4 regions of the Syntrophomonas sp. UBA5494 genome follow, and region 3 is predicted to be linked to each of the others. Evidence: riboswitches for the same ligand, from Rfam matches in the RefSeq annotation. Region 3 holds a riboswitch; each other region holds the start of a gene.
What was found. Region 3 has a riboswitch for molybdenum cofactor ahead of B3W37_RS02600 (molybdopterin-dependent oxidoreductase). Riboswitches for the same ligand answer to the same signal wherever they lie in the genome.
Positions count from the first base shown of each region.

Region 1: it holds a riboswitch for molybdenum cofactor, as region 3 does, so the genes downstream of both, B3W37_RS12445 (ABC transporter substrate-binding protein) here and B3W37_RS02600 (molybdopterin-dependent oxidoreductase) in region 3, are expected to answer to the same signal.
Region 2: it holds a riboswitch for molybdenum cofactor, as region 3 does, so the genes downstream of both, fdnG (formate dehydrogenase-N subunit alpha) here and B3W37_RS02600 (molybdopterin-dependent oxidoreductase) in region 3, are expected to answer to the same signal.
Region 4: it holds a riboswitch for molybdenum cofactor, as region 3 does, so the genes downstream of both, hypA (hydrogenase maturation nickel metallochaperone HypA) here and B3W37_RS02600 (molybdopterin-dependent oxidoreductase) in region 3, are expected to answer to the same signal.

Region 1 covers NZ_DIPG01000111.1:35,429-37,631, forward strand. The annotation lists gene B3W37_RS12440 (class I SAM-dependent methyltransferase) at 10-846, shown strand; molybdenum cofactor riboswitch at 1,032-1,150, shown strand; gene B3W37_RS12445 (ABC transporter substrate-binding protein) at 1,229-2,203, shown strand, end outside.
Region 2 covers NZ_DIPG01000015.1:30,017-32,219, forward strand. The annotation lists molybdenum cofactor riboswitch at 832-950, shown strand; partial or broken gene fdnG (formate dehydrogenase-N subunit alpha) at 1,274-2,203, shown strand, end outside.
Region 3 covers NZ_DIPG01000023.1:5,527-7,729, forward strand. The annotation lists partial or broken gene B3W37_RS02600 (molybdopterin-dependent oxidoreductase) at 1-896, opposite strand, end outside; molybdenum cofactor riboswitch at 1,044-1,162, opposite strand; gene fdhD (formate dehydrogenase accessory sulfurtransferase FdhD) at 1,307-2,080, opposite strand.
Region 4 covers NZ_DIPG01000147.1:10,269-12,471, forward strand. The annotation lists gene B3W37_RS16465 (CooT family nickel-binding protein) at 1-302, shown strand, start outside; molybdenum cofactor riboswitch at 613-736, shown strand; gene hypA (hydrogenase maturation nickel metallochaperone HypA) at 855-1,199, shown strand; gene hypB (hydrogenase nickel incorporation protein HypB) at 1,206-1,865, shown strand; gene B3W37_RS16480 (hydrogenase small subunit) at 1,950-2,203, shown strand, end outside.

The DNA.
Region 1 (2,203 bases), on a different contig from region 3:
GGATTTATTATGAAGGGACTTGTTAACTGGGAAGCACTGCAGAAGCTAAGCTTCGGTCCGGCATATGAACGAATGAACAGCGACCCCGCAAAAATGTGGGGCCAGACCGCAGTCATGTACAACAAGATGGTTCAGTTGGAGAAGGAATATACCAAAAGCCAGGTGGAGACTTTTATTCTGGAACCCGAAGACACGGTTCTCGATATAGGATGCGGTCCGGGAAGGTTGGCAATCCCGGTAGCCCAGAAAGTCGCCCGGGTTACAGCGCTGGATGTCGCTCCACAGATGCTGGAAGTATGCGAAGGCAACGCCCGGCTGGCCGGAGTGGACAATTTGTATACCCGCTTGCTTAACTGGGATGATGCTATTATCGGGGACAATCTGGAACAGCATGATGTGGTTATCGCCTCCCGATCAGCGGGTTTACACGATCTCGTCAAGCTAAATGGGGCAGCCAGGAAATATGTATTCGTACTGAGTTTCGCTCAAAGCCCCAGCCTCAAACATGCTCGGGACAGCTTGTTTATCGGAGCATCTGAAGAGGTGAAGCCACTGCCCCCCATGAACCGCATGCTGGGTTATAACCTCACCTTCAATATCCTCTACGACCTGGGTATCGATCCATCACTAAAGGTAGTCACAGATGGTTTTACTGGCAGTTATGGGTCGCGGCTCGAAGCCTACGATGATCTCAGGGTATTATGCGAATTTCCGCCCGAGAACGAGCACATTTTCCGCAGCAATGTCGATAAATGGCTGCTTGATAATCCTGACGGCAGCTGCACTTTCCGCATCGAAACCAAAACTTATATAATGTGGTGGGAGCCTAAACCCCTGAATGTTTAGTCGGCCCAGGCCGGAATTATTCGCATTACGCATTTCAGCAGCCCGGGAAATACATGAAATTCCTACATTTAGGTTTCTCATGTTAACTTGGCGAGAATATGGTAGAATTTTGTTAGTTATTTAGTTATCCAGAGTGATTAGCTTATACTTCTGACAAATTATGCAATGCGGGTACCAATCGAATAGAATATCTGGGACTTCGAGTTTTGGTTCCTAAAGGCTGAGCCCATGGGCCAAAACCGATGAGTTTGTTGGGAAATCGGCAAGCTTTCCGTGTTTGAGAAGAAGGCCATTATAACCGTTTATCAATAAGATAGGCATGTGTTCTTATGGCGCATGCCTATCTTTTTGATGAAATATAATTTCGATTGGGGGTACATAAATGAGGAGAAAATGGTTCGTTTCTATGATGTTAGTCATCGCTGTGATGACGATGGCCGCAGGCTGCGGCAAGGCGCCTCAACCCGCCTCAACCGCTCCCCAGCGCTCAATAGTGGATATGGCCGGGGTTGAAGTGAAACTGCCCGCCGAGGTCAATACCGTAGCCAACTGCTGGCCTTCCAGCAACCAGATCATGATAACTCTTGGCGCAACAGCCAAACAGCCTGCCTATTTCAATATTCTCAAGACTGAGAGCTTTACCTGGATGCAGTACGTAAATCCTGCTATCAAAGAGAAACCGGGCTTTGGCAGCGGTTCCACGGTAAACGCCGAAGAACTGCTGGCCTTGAAGCCGGACCTGGTAATCACCGCCAACGCTAATGACGCTGAGGCTTTCCGCAATGCGGGTCTGACAACTATGTACATGATGTTCAATAATTACCAGGCTCTTAAGGAATCGGTTCTGAAGACCGGTGAAGCACTCGGCGGAAATGCGGTCACCCGGGCTCAGGCTTATGTAAGCTACCTGGATGGCAATATCAAACTTGTCCAGGATCGCCTGGCCGATGTCAGAGCTGAAGATAAACCAACGGTTTATTATCTTGACGGGCAGGCCGGCAAGACAGCTTATTCTACCGGCGGATCGGGAACCATGCAGGAAGAGTGGATCAACATGGGCGGTGGGAAGCTTGCAACTGCTGAACTATTTCAGGGTATGAACAAAGAGATCACCCCTGAGCAGCTGCTCAAGCTAGATCCTGATTATATCGTGATAGGCGGCCTGAACCAGGCCAGCGCTTATAAAGCCCTGATGGAAGATTCCAACCTGGCAGATTTGAAGGCCATCAAGGCAAAGCATGTCTATCGAGTTCCTCAGGGTACTTTCCAGTGGGATCGCTTCGGGTCCGAATCGGCTCTACAGGTAGTGTGGATGGCTAAGACCCTGTATCCCGACAAGTTTGACGGTGTGGATATG
Region 2 (2,203 bases), on a different contig from region 3:
AGCCAAGAATCAATTGGTATTAATAAGAAATTTACGGGTTAGCCGGCAAATCTTAACCGTAGTTAACGAGTAATATGTTACATCCCCGTTTATCAATATTAAGCGGGGATTTATTTTCGCTCACTATCAGTTTACTTAAATATAGCGAACCAGCTCTAACCGCCTTTTATCATTGGCTGATTCGTGCCATTTTTTCCGCATATGCATTTAGATGATTAAAATTTATGTTGAGGCATTACCAGCCCTTGCAACGTTGCGTATCCTCCTCATGTATGATTCAGTGGGGATTACGCTTGCCTGCCGTCAAGGGCGAAACGCCCCTCCCCTCCATCTCGGGAGGGTTTGTTGTTGTTAGCATATATAATGTTTGGTTATATATAATATTATTAGAAGGAATATAAATTTATATGCAGAACTATAATAGTTGGTGCAATGAATTCATTTTTCCGCTTATAAACAAAATGCTTTTATTAAGCTGAAATGTTTTCATTATTCCAGCCGCTAAGATAACGGTATTAAAGGAGGTGAGAAAGTGCTTTCAAGTGCAGGGTTTATGTCAACCACAAAGCGTTTAATGTGACATGCTTCATATGAACCGGTGGTTCGTTTTGTTTCAAACTACAGTGCCAAAAATGGAGAATTAAACCAATGGGAGCCTTTCTCAACCTATCCGCTATGCCGGTATGACTGCTTTCCATTCTAATACCAGCTACTGGCCCGGTTGAAGGTGATGAATCCATATAGCCTTTCAGGAATTTGCTCTCCTATGTTCACTGTTGAAACAGTACTGCTTTAACCCTGTATACTCGCATAATAGTCAAAATTTAATATGTCTTACGCTGACTCCAGAGCTGATTCCCCTAAAGCGACAGCCATTGGGGATTTAGCCGCGGTAAATCTGGAAACGGTTTTATCTCCCTTGCTTGGAAAAGAGTCATCTACCGGAACAGTTTTCTCAGTCTCCAAGATCTGATTATGAAGGTTATGAGTCCTGAGGCAAACTGCTACTTCATTCTTGGCTTTTCAGGCAAGGAGGAAGCCGCACCAAACTGCGGCTTTATGGTCAGTGTACATCCTGTGACCAGCCTCCTGATTAAAGTTAGGAGGTTTTCGTTTTAGGGCGGACACCTTAAAAAGTTTGGTCAGGACCGCATAGCAAGATTCGCAGGCTTAATAATTTTAGTGACAAGCTAGTCCAAATGTAATCTAGAATCTCACAATGGCAGTAATCATCATTCCTTTGCATCGCAATGATTTGAATGGGGGGAAGAGAATGAACGGCAAAATAACCCGCCGTCAGTTTATAAAAAGAGGCGGAGCTACGGTTGCAGCTGCAAGTTTAGGGTCGGCTTTGGGTTTTAATCTCATTGTTTCTGCAGCGGTAATCAAAGAACTGCGCACAAAAAATGTTAGTCCGGTACCAACTGTTTGTCCTTATTGCGGTTCTGGATGCGGTCTGGTAGTTTATGCGGAAAAAAAGGATGATAAATTTGTTAAGTTATTGAGCGTGGTTGGAGACCCTGATAATCCGGTTAATGAAGGATGCGCCTGTCCCAAAGGTTCAGCCATGTTTAATCTGAGAGAAATATATGAACCTGAAACCGGAAAGCAGATCATCAATCCCAGGAGGGTAGCAAAGCCTTTATACAGGGCTCCTGGATCAGAGAAATGGGAAGAAAAAGAGTGGGATTGGATTTTGGATGAAATCGCCCAGCGGATCAAGCAGACCCGCGATGAGAGTTTCATTCACAAAGAGACATTGTCTGATGGAAGTGAAGTAATCGTTAACCGGACCGAAAAAATAGCCTCAATTGGAGGATCAGCCCTGGACAATGAGGAATGCTATCTACTATCCAAGATGATGCGCTCGCTGGGTGTAGTTTACCTGGAAACTCAGGCCCGGCTCTGCCATTCACCATCTGTGGGCGGCCTGGCTCCTTCCTTCGGACGAGGAGTGATGACCAACTCCATGATTGACATGAAAAATACCAACTGTGCTTTAATCATGGGCAGCAACTTGGCCGAAAACCATCCCATCGGTATGAAATGGCTGAACAAGGGGCGTTTTGATCCTAAACGCCAGACCAAAATAATCAGTGTAGATCCCCGTTTCACACGAACTGCCGCAGTGGCCGATCTTTATTGTCCTATGCGTTCTGGCACCGATATCGCCTTCCTGGGCGGCATGATCAAGTATATTCTG
Region 3 (2,203 bases):
TCGAAGGCTTCATCCCAGCTGGCGGGAACGAATTGACCCTCTTTTTTGATGAGCGGTGTAGTGAGGCGGTTTTCATTATAGATGAAATCCCATCCGAAACGGCCTTTAACGCACAACATACGCCCGTTTACGGTGCTTTCGGGGCTGGATAGTACGCCATGTATTTTACCGTCTTTAAGCGCCAGGTCAAAGTTGCATCCGGTACCGCAGAACGGGCAGGTGGTTCTGATCCGTTCATATTCCCAGCGCCGTCCCTGACCGGCCATACTCTTCTCGGTTAAAGCCCCGGTCGGGCACACGGCCACGCACTGCCCGCAGAAAACACAGTCTGATTCGATATAATCCACATCCGCAGCAGTAGTGGCTTTGCGGTCAAAGCCCCGATACAGGAAAGACAGGTTGTCCTGACCAGTCATCTCCTCACAGGCGCGAACGCAAGCGCCGCACAGGATACATTTGTTCAGGTCCCTGACAATAAAAGGATTGCTGGCATCAACAGCGTAGTGGTGCCTTTCCCCGGCAAAACTGCTCTCTTTAACGCCATAGCGATAACAGTATTCAGCCAGCTTGCAATCCCCCATTTTTTCGCAGGTCATACAATCCAAGGGATGGTTGGCCACCAACAATTCCAGTATGGTTTTACGGGCTTCAACCACTGATTCTGATTCGGTGTCTACTTCCATCCCCGGGTAAACCGGAGTAACACACGCCGCGGGCAATAGACGATTGCCTTTCACTTCGACTACGCACATGCGGCATGCCCCCAGCGGACTCAAATCGGGATCATAACAAAACCGTGGTATATCAATCCCAACCATATCCGCAGCCTGCAAAATAGTGCTTCCTGCCGGAACCTGAACCTCCTTTCCGTTCATCACAATAGTTACCATTTCCAAAACCTTCACCCCTTTCGTTTTTTGGACAGATATAAACACAAAAAACCTCCTGCTTTAGAAACAGGAGGTTTTTGCATTTGCCCGCTTAAAGATCAGAAAAAGACACTTAATTCTGACCATGATCCGACAAACACCAGCCTTCAATATTAATATTGAAGACTAACTCCTTTCCAAGCACGGGAGGCAGGCCTGTTTCCCGGCCTACCCAACGGTTGAGGAGCCATAGCATTTGCTTTAGGCTCAGCAACTCGGAGTATTAAGTATTAAATTTAAAATTAAAACTGGGGCGTTTTCTCTATTACCTGTATATTAGACATTTTTCTTAAAACTCCTGCTAGGGATAATTATTTCCCAAGCAAAAAGGATGGGGCTCCTCCCCCCTGAAGTTCCTGTCATCCCTTGGTGAGAAGCTAGCCAAAACAGACCCGTTCCGGATGACTGTAAACATTGAAGCGTTCGCCGCGAGCAAAGCCGACCACGGTGATACCCAGCTCCCTGGCCCGATCAACCGTTAAGAGGGTTGGAGCCGATCGTGACAGGATAAAGGGTATCCGGTTGTAGGCAGCCTTCTGAAGGATTTCAAAAGCCACCCGCCCGCTTAAAACCAGACACTTATCATGGAGTGGAATCTTGTTTAGAAAAGCATAGCCGAACACCTTGTCCACTGCGTTATGCCGGCCGATATCCTCGAAGCGTTTGATCAAACCCTCTGGCCCGCCCAATCCGGCACTGTGAACTCCGCCGGTCTTTTTGAAAGTATATGATTTCTCATCCAGTTCGCTGATTATCGCCAGTAATTGCCCGGGTGTAAAAAGGCCCTGACCCGGGGGCTGCTTCATCAAGGGCTTTAATACCCCATAGCCCCGACCTATGCAGGTATTGATGGTTTTAATCGATTCAGTATAATTTCCGGGCTGCCCCTCGATGACAATATCTACCCCATCGTCCTTCGACTCGGTTAAACTCAATAATTGGCCGGATGGTTCTATGATCCCTTCACTGATAAGATACCCGGCAGCCAGTTCCCGTCCGGCATGAGGTGAAGAAGCCAATCTGACCACTTCCTCACCATTGAGCTTTATCTTAAGGTATCTCTCCGTAACCAGGGGTTCCAGGCTCGGTTTAACCTGGCCTTGATCAAAAGCAACAACCTCCCTGTACTCAGTCAACTCCTTTTTATCCATGTTTGCCGCCTCCCCATTGCTCTGACGTCTTTTCGTTTGCCAAGTGCTCCCGGTGCTTTTTGAAAAGGGTTGGTTAGCATAATTTAATCATACTTGTTCATAAGTATCCAGGCTAATGGGTGC
Region 4 (2,203 bases), on a different contig from region 3:
GTCATCACCATCATCATCACATTGAGGCCGTAGGTCTGCCTGTGGAGATCGTACCCAGCGGATACAGCCATGCCCGCATCGGCGAATATTATGAGGTGCAGTTATCAACAAATGGCCAGCCTCTGGCGGGTGTTGAAATAAAGGCCACCTATGCCGGCGCCGGTGGTCGGGAATACCCGAGGCGGCAAAAGACAGACCATCTAGGTCAGGCCAAATTCTTTTTATCAGCACGAGGGCACTATCTTTTTTCCGCTGAACATGATGGCATAATAAGCACTTTTACCCTGGTCAAAGGTGTTTAAATTTAATTTTCCTCGTTAAGGGGAGATACTGGAAATAGTCTTATCAGATTAAAGTCATTAAAAAACCATGAAGTTGTAACGGGATGAAACCGAAACGCTTCATGGTTTTATTTTGACTGGGCGAGGTGTTTCCCATGTCCATCTTTACACCCGCAGCCAAGGTTTACAACTGATTTACTTGCCTGAATGCAACCGAAACCTTTGTTATTAAATTGCAACGCTCTATTGCAGGAAAAATATTTAGCAGGTAGAATATATAAATTAGAATAGATGAATTAGAATAGATAGTTAACATCATTTTATGAATTACAATTAAATAATTCTCCAAGCCAACAGACCTAAGGCTTTCGCAAAGCTATGGTTAATTGGCCGGGGTATAATTGGAAACGATTATGCCTTCCCGTATTGTGAGTAGGAGATGTCTTGGTACGGCAGACGTTAGCGCTATAATGCGCCTGCTTAGCTTTTTGTGTTTAATTACCCGGCCTCTCTACGAGTCCGGGTTTTTAGTTGTTTTTTTCGTGTAATCGTAATCGGCCTGAAGGAGCACATATGCACGAATTGTCTTTAATAGCGGGGATGATGGATTTGATCCGCAACAGCGCAGACAAAAACCAGATCACACAAATAAGCCGTATCAAACTGGTTGTCGGCAAGCTTTCCATGGCCCTGCCGCATAGCCTCAGCTTCGCTTTTGAAACCCTGGCTCAAGAAGAGCTGTTTAAAGATGCGGAATTGCTGATCGAAGAAAGGGAGATCTGTTGTCAGTGCCAGCAATGTCAGCAACAATACGTTGCTGAGATGCCGTCCCGGCTTTTCTGCCCTTACTGCGGGAGCAGTGACACTCAGATGCTTACCGGACGGGAATTATTTATCGAATTCTACGAAGGGGATTAATGAGAAATGGCTCAAATTCGTATGGAAACCAATATTTTGGGAGCTAATGATATGCTGGCCGCAAAGAACCGCCGCATCTTCAAAGAGGCCGGAATGTTGGTGGTCAATTTGATGAGTTCGCCCGGTTCGGGAAAGACCACCCTGTTGGAAAAAACCATTGAAGGTATCAAAGGGCGCATCAGGCTGGGCGTAATCGAAGGCGATCTGTACACTGATCAGGATGCCATGCGCATTGAAAACAAGGGCGTGGAAGTGGTGCAGATCAATACCGAGGGTACCTGCCATCTGGATGCAAGCATGGTGGAAAAGGCCTGGCGCCGCCTGGCCCATCATCCCATCCAACTGTTATTTATAGAAAATGTAGGCAATCTGGTATGCCCGGCCGAGTTTGACCTGGGCGAACATTTTAAGGTCGTGGTTTTGAGTACCACCGAGGGTCATGACAAAGTATTAAAATATCCCCTGGTTTTCAACCAGGCCAGGGCAGTGGTACTCAATAAAATAGACCTTTTGCCATATACAGATTTTGACATGGATGCTTTCAGCAGGGACCTGCAACTGGTAAATCCTATGGTTAAAGTTTTTCGAGTTTCAGGTCGCACTGGTGAAGGAATAGATCAATGGAACCAATGGTTGTTAGAGGAGGTGGGAAAGCAGCACTTTTAAAGCCAAGCTAGATTAGAGAGAAAAATAGTGATTGGGATTATATGGCAGCTTATTCACAAAATTTGTTTCGGGGGGAATAGGTAAATGCCTACCAAACTAAGCAGACGTGATTTTATACGTCTTTGTGCCGGAAGTGCGGCAGCGATATCAATGACGCCATTGCTGGCACCACTACTTACCGAGGCGGCTGAAGCAGGTGCGCCCCCGGTAATCTGGCTGCAAGGGGCCGGCTGTACCGGATGCTCAGTATCTTTACTCAACACCGTACATCCTGACATACAAAAGGTTTTATTAGAGGTTATCAGCTTACGTTATCATCCCAATATATCCGGGGCCGC